2 regions of the Priestia sp. KCTC 13724 genome follow, and region 2 is predicted to be linked to the other one. Evidence: riboswitches for the same ligand, from Rfam matches in the RefSeq annotation. Region 2 holds a riboswitch; the other holds the start of a gene.
The links. Region 2 has a riboswitch for preQ1 ahead of AC1UFB_RS13705 (QueT transporter family protein). Riboswitches for the same ligand answer to the same signal wherever they lie in the genome.

Region 1: another riboswitch for preQ1. It lies ahead of queC (7-cyano-7-deazaguanine synthase QueC); the one in region 2 lies ahead of AC1UFB_RS13705 (QueT transporter family protein).

What each region holds. Positions count from the first base shown of each region.
Region 1 covers NZ_JBXDLD010000036.1:23,603-27,817, reverse strand. Annotated here, with positions in the region: gene AC1UFB_RS05890 (Ger(x)C family spore germination protein) at 1-311, shown strand, start outside; gene AC1UFB_RS05885 (hypothetical protein) at 318-554, shown strand; gene AC1UFB_RS05880 (GerAB/ArcD/ProY family transporter) at 564-830, shown strand; gene AC1UFB_RS05875 (GerAB/ArcD/ProY family transporter) at 852-1,958, shown strand; PreQ1 riboswitch class I at 2,025-2,068, shown strand; gene queC (7-cyano-7-deazaguanine synthase QueC) at 2,243-2,905, shown strand; gene queD (6-carboxytetrahydropterin synthase QueD) at 2,905-3,348, shown strand; gene queE (7-carboxy-7-deazaguanine synthase QueE) at 3,341-4,072, shown strand; gene queF (preQ(1) synthase) at 4,172-4,215, shown strand, end outside.
Region 2 covers NZ_JBXDLD010000093.1:5,719-9,933, forward strand. Annotated here, with positions in the region: gene nirB (nitrite reductase large subunit NirB) at 1-104, shown strand, start outside; gene nirD (nitrite reductase small subunit NirD) at 128-454, shown strand; gene cobA (uroporphyrinogen-III C-methyltransferase) at 519-1,289, shown strand; gene AC1UFB_RS13700 (formate/nitrite transporter family protein) at 1,345-2,181, shown strand; PreQ1 riboswitch class I at 2,301-2,345, shown strand; gene AC1UFB_RS13705 (QueT transporter family protein) at 2,354-2,842, shown strand; gene AC1UFB_RS13710 (hypothetical protein) at 2,963-3,106, shown strand; gene AC1UFB_RS13715 (DMT family transporter) at 3,520-4,215, shown strand, end outside.

The sequences.
Region 1 (4,215 bases), on a different contig from region 2:
ACATCGCTGACGTAGAGTGCCAGGTTAACTTGCAGGACCCTGCTATGATTACTGAACTAGAGAAAAAAGCGGAACATGATGTGCAAGATAAAATGCGAAGAGCAATTAAGAGAGCACAAAACGAATATCAAAGTGATGTCTTTGGGTTTGGAGAAGTTTTTTACCGCCAAAACGTAAAGGACTGGAACAAGATGAAAAATCGCTGGGATGAAATCTTTGCGACAGATCTAGAAGTGAACTTAAAAGTAGATGTGCAAATCCGTCGACTTGGAACGTTGAATAACCCATACATGAAAGAGATGCAGGATTAGTGCAACATGGAAAACTTACTGCTGTTTTTAGGGGTATTCAGCTTTTTAGCATATAAGGCAATCCGCCCTCTTTATCAACAAAAACAGATAAAAGAAATCGTAATATACAGCAGCTTTTCTACTATAAGAGTGGTAATGTGGATAGCGGTTATTTTTCGAATAACCATTCCAACTCCGCTGTATGCCCTTGAGTTTTGGATGCAGTCCATCATTGATATCTTTTCTTCATTTTATTCGGTGTAGGTGTTCAATATGAGCCAAAAAGAAGTGATAAGTGGGAAACAGTTCTTTACATTAACCCATGTATTCTCCATTGGAAGTGCAATCTTAGTTGTATCTACTTTATTATTAGCTGTGGCAAAGAACATCGCTTGGATTTGTGCAATAATTGGAACAGGAAGTGGGTTAGTATTTGCGAGGCTTTTATTATGGTTAATCCAAAAATACCCTCAATCGACGCTAATTGATATAGCAAAGAAGTCTTGTGGCAAGTATGACCGAAAATCGGTAACTACCTAGTGAGGAAAGGAGAGGAAAGGAATGCATTCACGCTTAGTAATAAGCAATTTTCAACTATTCTCAATGATGCTGCTGTTCTTATTTGGAAGTGCGACCGTTGTGAGTATTGGACAGGAAGCACGTCAATCCGCATGGATTGCCGTTTTAGTAGGGATGTTAATGTACCTGCCTTTCTTTGCTCTTTTTACACTTTTATATAAAAGGCATCCAGAAGAAACGTTTCCAACAATATTAAAAATTGCTTTTGGAAAGCTAGTTGGCAAAATTATTTGCATGCTGTACGTGCTATATTTTATTTACATTGGTGCGCGTGTTCTAAGAGACTTTTGTGACCTGTTATTGTTAACATCAATGAGGGATACGCCTCTAGTTATTGTGGGCGGGGTTATGACGCTAGTTATTGCGTATGCATGCTTTTTAGAAGTTGAGCCAATCGCAAGAGCGAGTGTGTTATTGTTAGTTGTTTTTGTTGGCTTCATTGTATTAGTTTTTTTCTTACTGTTCTTTTCTGATGTTATGAACCCAGATCATATGCACCCCATTTTAGCTGAAGGAATCGGTTCAATTTTTAGAGCGGTGTTTCCGCTTATTTTGACGTTTCCATTTGGAGAAATGGTTGTTTTCTTAATGTTTAACCAGTTTATAAAAGGAGAAAAGTCTCTTAGAAAGATGGGAACGCGTGCCGTGGTGATAGGAGGCGTTATGCTTAGTATGTTAAGTTTAATTAACTTAACTACACTCGGACAGCACTTGGTAGAATCATCGACAATCCCCCTACTTGTAACCGTACAGCAAGTGAATATTGGAGATATTATTCAGCGGATGGATATGCTAGCCATTAGTGTTCTTATTATTGGCGGTTTTGCTAAAGTAACGATTTTCGCATATGCAGCTATTTTAGGGATAAAAGATATTTATCAAACCAGGAGTCACAAGCTATCACTCCTTTTGGTTACGGTATCCATTCTGACTACGACTATTTTTATGTCGGATAATTTTGTTAAACATTTAGAGATAGGTTTGAAAATTGTACCAGTTTGGATTCACATTCCCATGCAGTTTGTCATTCCAATCGTAACGCTGGTGATGATTCAATTGAAAAGTAGGAAGAAAAGTAGAAGTACATAGTAATTTTAAATGGAGTATGATATAGTTAAAAGCGAAAATTGAAAGAAGAAATGCCGTGCTCTATGTGCGGGAGAGGTTCGTAAACTCCCTCTATAAAAAACTAAGATCATCAGTGAGATGACAAATGGCGCCGATTTTAGGGGCTTTTTTCCTGTTTCTTTTTTAATATAAGAAAGGGATTCTTAGTTAAGGGAGATTGCAAACGAAGCAATCTCTTTTTTTATATGATCTAAACAACGGAATGTTTTCTTCTTTGACTTTATAAAGGAAAAGGAGACAAAAAAATGAAAAACGAAAAAGCAATTGTTGTATTTAGCGGTGGACAAGATAGTACGACTTGTTTATTTTGGGCGCTAAAAAATTTTAAAGAAGTGGAAACTGTTACGTTCGGCTACGGTCAGCGTCATAGTAAAGAGATTGAGGTTGCAGAAGCCATTGCAAAAGATCTTGGTGTGAAGCACACAATTTTAGATATGTCGTTGTTAAGCCAACTAGCGCCTAACGCACTAACAAGAGATGATATTGACATTAGCCAAGAGGAAGGGGAGCTACCGACAACGTTTGTGGACGGACGCAACCTTCTCTTTTTATCATTTGCGGCTGTATTAGCTAAAAATAGCGGTGCACGTCATTTAGTAACAGGTGTATGCGAAACAGATTTTTCAGGGTATCCAGACTGCAGAGATGTGTTTGTTAAATCGCTAAACGTAACGCTGAATTTATCAATGGATTTTGAATTTGTTATTCACACACCGTTAATGTGGATTGATAAAGCAGAGACATGGGGACTAGCGGATGAACTAGGTGCGCTTGACTATGTACGTGAACATACATTAACTTGCTATAACGGTATTATTGCAGACGGGTGCGGAGAGTGTCCTGCATGTAAACTTCGCAAGAGAGGTCTAGAACAATATCTTGACACGAAACAAGGAGGGGAACAGTAATGCTTCAGCAAATTTACCCACAGGTAGCACATCCTTATTCGTACGAATTAAATAAAGACATGAATTTTGCCGCTGCGCATTTTGTTCCTCATGAGTCAGCAGGAAAATGTCAGCAGGTTCATGGCCATACGTATTTTGTTAATTTAACTATTGCAGGTGATGAATTAGATTCATCAGGCTTTCTAGTTAACTTTGCTACGTTGAAAAAGATTGTGTCTGGTCAGTTCGACCATACGCTTTTAAATGATCATAAGCATTTATTTAATGAAGAGGATGCGAATGATTTCCCAACATCTGAAGTGATTGCTCGGAAAATTTATGAACTTGTACAAGCTCACTTAGATGAACTTGAAAATAAGCCAGCATGCGTGCAAGTGTTTGTTCGTGAAACTCCTACAAGCTATGTTGTATATCGTCCAAAGAAGGTGAAGCGAGATGAATAATAAGGTTCCTGTTCTGGAAATATTTGGTCCAACAATTCAAGGAGAAGGAATGGTTGTGGGCCGAAAAACAATGTTTGTGCGCACAGCTGGCTGTGATTACTCATGCAGTTGGTGTGATTCGGCATTTACTTGGGATGGGTCAGCGAAAAGTGACATCCGTCAACTGACGGACGAAGAGGTCTGGCATGAATTGCAAACCTTAGGAGGAGACCGCTTTGACCATGTAACTATTTCAGGCGGGAATCCAGCGCTGTTGAAATCTTTAGATAAACTGATTGATCGCTTGCATGATCATCAAAAGCAAGTCGCGCTTGAAACTCAGGGAAGTCGCTTTCAAGAGTGGTTTTATAAAATTGATGATTTAACTCTTTCACCCAAGCCACCAAGCTCGGGAATGAAGACAAATTACGAAGTGTTGGATGATATTGTTGAACGCTTGCAAAACAATGGACGTAGTCAACATATTAGCATTAAAGTGGTTGTGTTTGATGAAACGGATTTCGATTATGCAAAACACATTCATCAGCGCTATCCATCAGTGCCATTCTTTGTTCAAGTAGGAAATGATGATTTGACAACAACGGATGACGAGGCGTTAACTTGTAAATTATTAGGGAAGTATGAGTGGCTAATTGATCTTGTTGTAGCTACAACAGATATGAATAATGTACGCGTGTTGCCGCAGGTTCATGCACTTGTATGGGGAAATAAAAGAGGCGTGTAAGCGTTCTTTAAAAAATTTACAAATAAAATACAAAAACAAATATGTACAAAATGAAAAAACGCTGTTAGAATGACAATCGTAGAAAGAGAGGAAACACACATGAGTGGTCGTAAAGAAGAGGAATTAGAAGGTGTAACGCTTTT
Region 2 (4,215 bases):
TTCGTATAGATGAAGCCTTATCTACGTATCGAGATCCATGGAAGGAAATCGTTGAGAACAAGCAAGCAAAAAAAGAATTGTTTGAGACAGTTGTAACATCATAACAAAACAAATGGAGGAGAAAAAGATGGTAAACAAAAACATAACAAAAGTGTTGCTTGGGTCAATTCATGATTTTCCAGAAAGCCTAGGTAAAACCGTGAAAGTGAATCAAAAAGAAATTGCTGTCTTTAAGCTATCAAGCGGTAAAATTCAGGCCGTTGATAACCGATGTCCTCATAAAGGTGGCGTATTAAGTGAAGGAATAGTGAGCGGTGATTCGGTATTTTGCCCTATGCATGATTGGAAAATTTGTTTGGACAACGGGCGTGTTCATGAACCTGATACTGGCTTAGTAAAGTCATACCGAACATCTGTTGAAGAAGAGCTTGTATATCTGTGGTTAGAAGATTAATAAGCTGTTGTAAATCATCTATTAAACATGCCATCATAGTTATACCGAAGGAGTGAAGCGGAGAATGAGACAAGGAAAAGTCTATCTTGTTGGAGCGGGACCGGGCGACCCAGAGTTGTTAACAATTAAAGCAGGAAAGTGTTTAGAAATAGCAGATGTTATTTTATACGATCGGCTGGTAAATCCTGATCTTTTACACTATGCAAAAGAGGGAGCAGAACTTGTGTATTGCGGAAAGACGCCTGGTTATCACTGTGTTCCTCAAAAAGTCATTCAAGATTTATTATTACATTACGCCCAGCAAGGAAAGATAGTTGTACGGCTAAAAGGTGGAGATCCTTTCATTTTTGGGCGAGGAGGCGAAGAAGCTGAAGTATTAGCTAAGCATCACATTGAGTTTGAAATCATCCCCGGTATTACAGCGGGGATTGCTGCTCCTGCTTATGCTGGAATCCCTGTCACCCATCGAGAGTTAAGCCGTTCATTTGCAATCGTGACCGGACACGGTTTAACTGGAACTCCGGAAAATATTAGGTGGCATCATCTAGCTCAAGGCGTTGATACGCTTGCTATTTATATGGGAGTTAAAAACTTACCGTATATTTGTGAACAGCTTTTAGCTGGTGGTAAGTCCATAGAGACACCAGTGGCGGTGATTGAGGAAGGTACTTCTATTAACCAAAGGGTTTTAATTGGTACGCTGCGAACGATTGTAGAAATAGCCACTAGTGAACAAGTCAGTAATCCAGCGCTGATTGTGGTCGGAGAAGTGGTAAAACAATCAGCGACTCTCTCCTGGTTCTCAAAGTCCAAACTTCAAGAAGTGTACGCGTAATATTTTTATTATATAATTTATCAGAGAATTTTAACGAAATAGGGGAGGGATAAGCGTGTTTAAAGCGTCAATCGAGTCTATGACGGACATAGCTCGTCAAAAAACAAATCAAGTGAATAAACAATTGCCGAGCTATTTACTGTTGTCTATGCTTGCAGGTGCTTATGTCGGAATTGGTGTAGTATTAGCTCTTTCAGTTGGTGCTCCGTTAGCCGAAGCATCATTACCAATAGTCTCACTAGTTATGGGCTTATCGTTTGCCATTGCGTTACTACTTGTTATGTTTGCCGGAGCCGAGTTGTTTACAGGCAATCATATGTTTTATACAATCAGTACATTATCAGGTGCTACTACGTGGAAAGATACGTTGAAAAATTGGCTGTGGTGCTTTGTTGGAAACGGATTGGGAGCGTTCGTATTGTGTCTCTTAATCGTTGGAACTGGTTTGTTTAAAGGAGTAGGCGATACACATTTATTACTGACAACCGCAGCAAAGAAAATGAACCTGCCAATGAGCGAACTTTTTTTTCGAGGGATTTTATGTAATTGGCTCGTCTGCTTAGCCATTTGGACGGCTTTGAGAACCAAAAGCGATGCGGCCAAAATTATGTTAGTTTTTTGGATGCTGTTTGCCTTTGTTGCATCTGGCTATGAACACAGCGTTGCAAACATGACGTTCCTTGGTTTGGCTTTACTTCATCCGCACCCTGAAACGATATCATTAGCTGGACTGCTACATAATTTGATCCCGGTTACGCTTGGGAATATTGTAGGCGGCGCTTTATTTGTAGGAAGCGTATATTGGTTTATCAATAAAAAGCAAATGGAAAAAGGGCGTATTCAAGAAGTGAAAATTCCACAAATCGTTAAAGAAGAAACATTATCAAAGTAACAGAAAATCCGCTTTGCATAAAAGCGGATTTTTTAGATTGAATTTCGATCAGTAACCGAAAGAGGGTTGAGATACTTGACTAATATAATTTACTGCTGTATGATTCTTTAGTATTTGCGTAAGACGTGGTTCGGAACCATCCCACGTAAAAAAACTAAGGAGAGTATGCAGCATGAATGTAAGAACACTTGCAGTCAACGGTATTATTGCGGCAATGTATATTGCGGTAACGATGTTTATTCAGCCGTTTGGCTTTACAAATATTCAGTTCCGTATTGCGGAAATGTTTAATCATTTGATTATTTTTAATAAGAAGTATTTGTATGGAATTGTGCTAGGCGTATTTTTAGCCAATTTATTCTTCTCACCAATGGTGGCGTATGATTTGGTATTTGGCGTAGGACAATCTTTAATTTCCTTATTACTGATGATCTTTGCGATGAAGTTTGCCAAGGGCACGGTTGCTCGTATGGTTACCAATACACTGATCTTTACGTTTACGATGTTTATCATCGCGTTTGAGCTTCATTTAGCACTAGGTTTTCCATTTTTACTAACATGGTTAACAACTGCGATTGGTGAATTTTTAGTGATGCTTGTTGGAATTCCAGTGATGCTGGCAATTCATAAACGCGTAAACTTCACAAAGTTAATCGATTAATACTACAAAGAGACTGAGACATAAGTAGTTCAGCCCTTACTATACCTGAACGATTGAGAGTTCCTCACTTTTAATCGTTCAGGTTTTTTGGTTGATTGTGAAAACAATGTTGGAAACAGGGTGGAATGGAGCGGAGGACACTCGACTCCTGCGGGAAAGAGAGGGAAAACGGAGATCCCGCAGCGCAGCGAGGAAGCTCAGGTTCCTCCCCGCGGAAAGCGAGTGGCCGTAGCGCAATGGAACGAACGTGTTGAGACAAACTAAAGAGATGGGAACAGCTAGTGTTCGTCTTTTAGAAGCAATCATTTTGTTATGTCCCAAACTCTTTTTCATATTTAAATGGTTTTAATTTATAGAAAAAAGACACAAGATATGACAGAATTAGAGAGAAGTTGTTAAGTACGTTAATACATAGTAAAAGTCATGTTTTATACTATACTTGAGAAGGAGAGAAGAGCTTGCTTGCAAATGATGATCATAAGGTAGAAGAACTAGCATTTATTAAAAAAGCCCTAGACTTTACAATGCGGACTTTTTTTGTTTATAAATGGTAATATATACATATAAGCCTAACTTAAAAGGTGACTAAGTACAGAATTGAACAAACTTCCAGCATTTGATATATTGGTTTTACAATTTATTTACATTATTATGTGTTACATACGGGGGTTAGGGAATTGAAGCCAATTATATTAGGCGTGTGCTCGGCGTTTTTCTTTGCGTTTACATTTGTTTTAAATCGTATGATGGAAGTTGAAGGTGGAAGCTGGATTTGGAGTGCTTCCTTACGCTTTTTCTTTATGGTTCCACTATTGTTGATCATCGTCATCGCTAGGAAAAAACTTTCCGCTACGTTTGCGGAAATGAAAAAAGCGCCAATGCAGTGGGTTATGTGGAGCACGATTGGCTTTGGGTTATTCTACGCGCCGCTTTGCTATGCGAGTGCTTACGGTCCGAGCTGGTTAATTGCGGGAACGTGGCAAATTACGATTATCTCAGGTTCGCTTCTAGCTCCTTTATTTTATGAAACGATTCAAACGAGTAAGGGACCTATTCAAGTAAAAGGAAAAATACCTTTTAAAAGCTTAGCGATGGCCCTCATTATTTTACTTGGCGTCGCCATTATGCAAATTGAACACGCAACAACACTATCGCTTGTGAGCGTACTGCTTTGTACATTGCCAATTTTAGTTGCTTCTTTTGCTTATCCGCTTGGCAATCGTAAGATGATGGTGGTTGTATCCAACCGCTTAGATGCTTACCAGCGCGTGCTCGGAATGACAATTGCAAGTTTACCGTTTTGGATCATCTTAGCGATTTACGGTTTGATTACCGCTGGGCCACCTAGCACCTCACAGGTCATTCAATCGGGC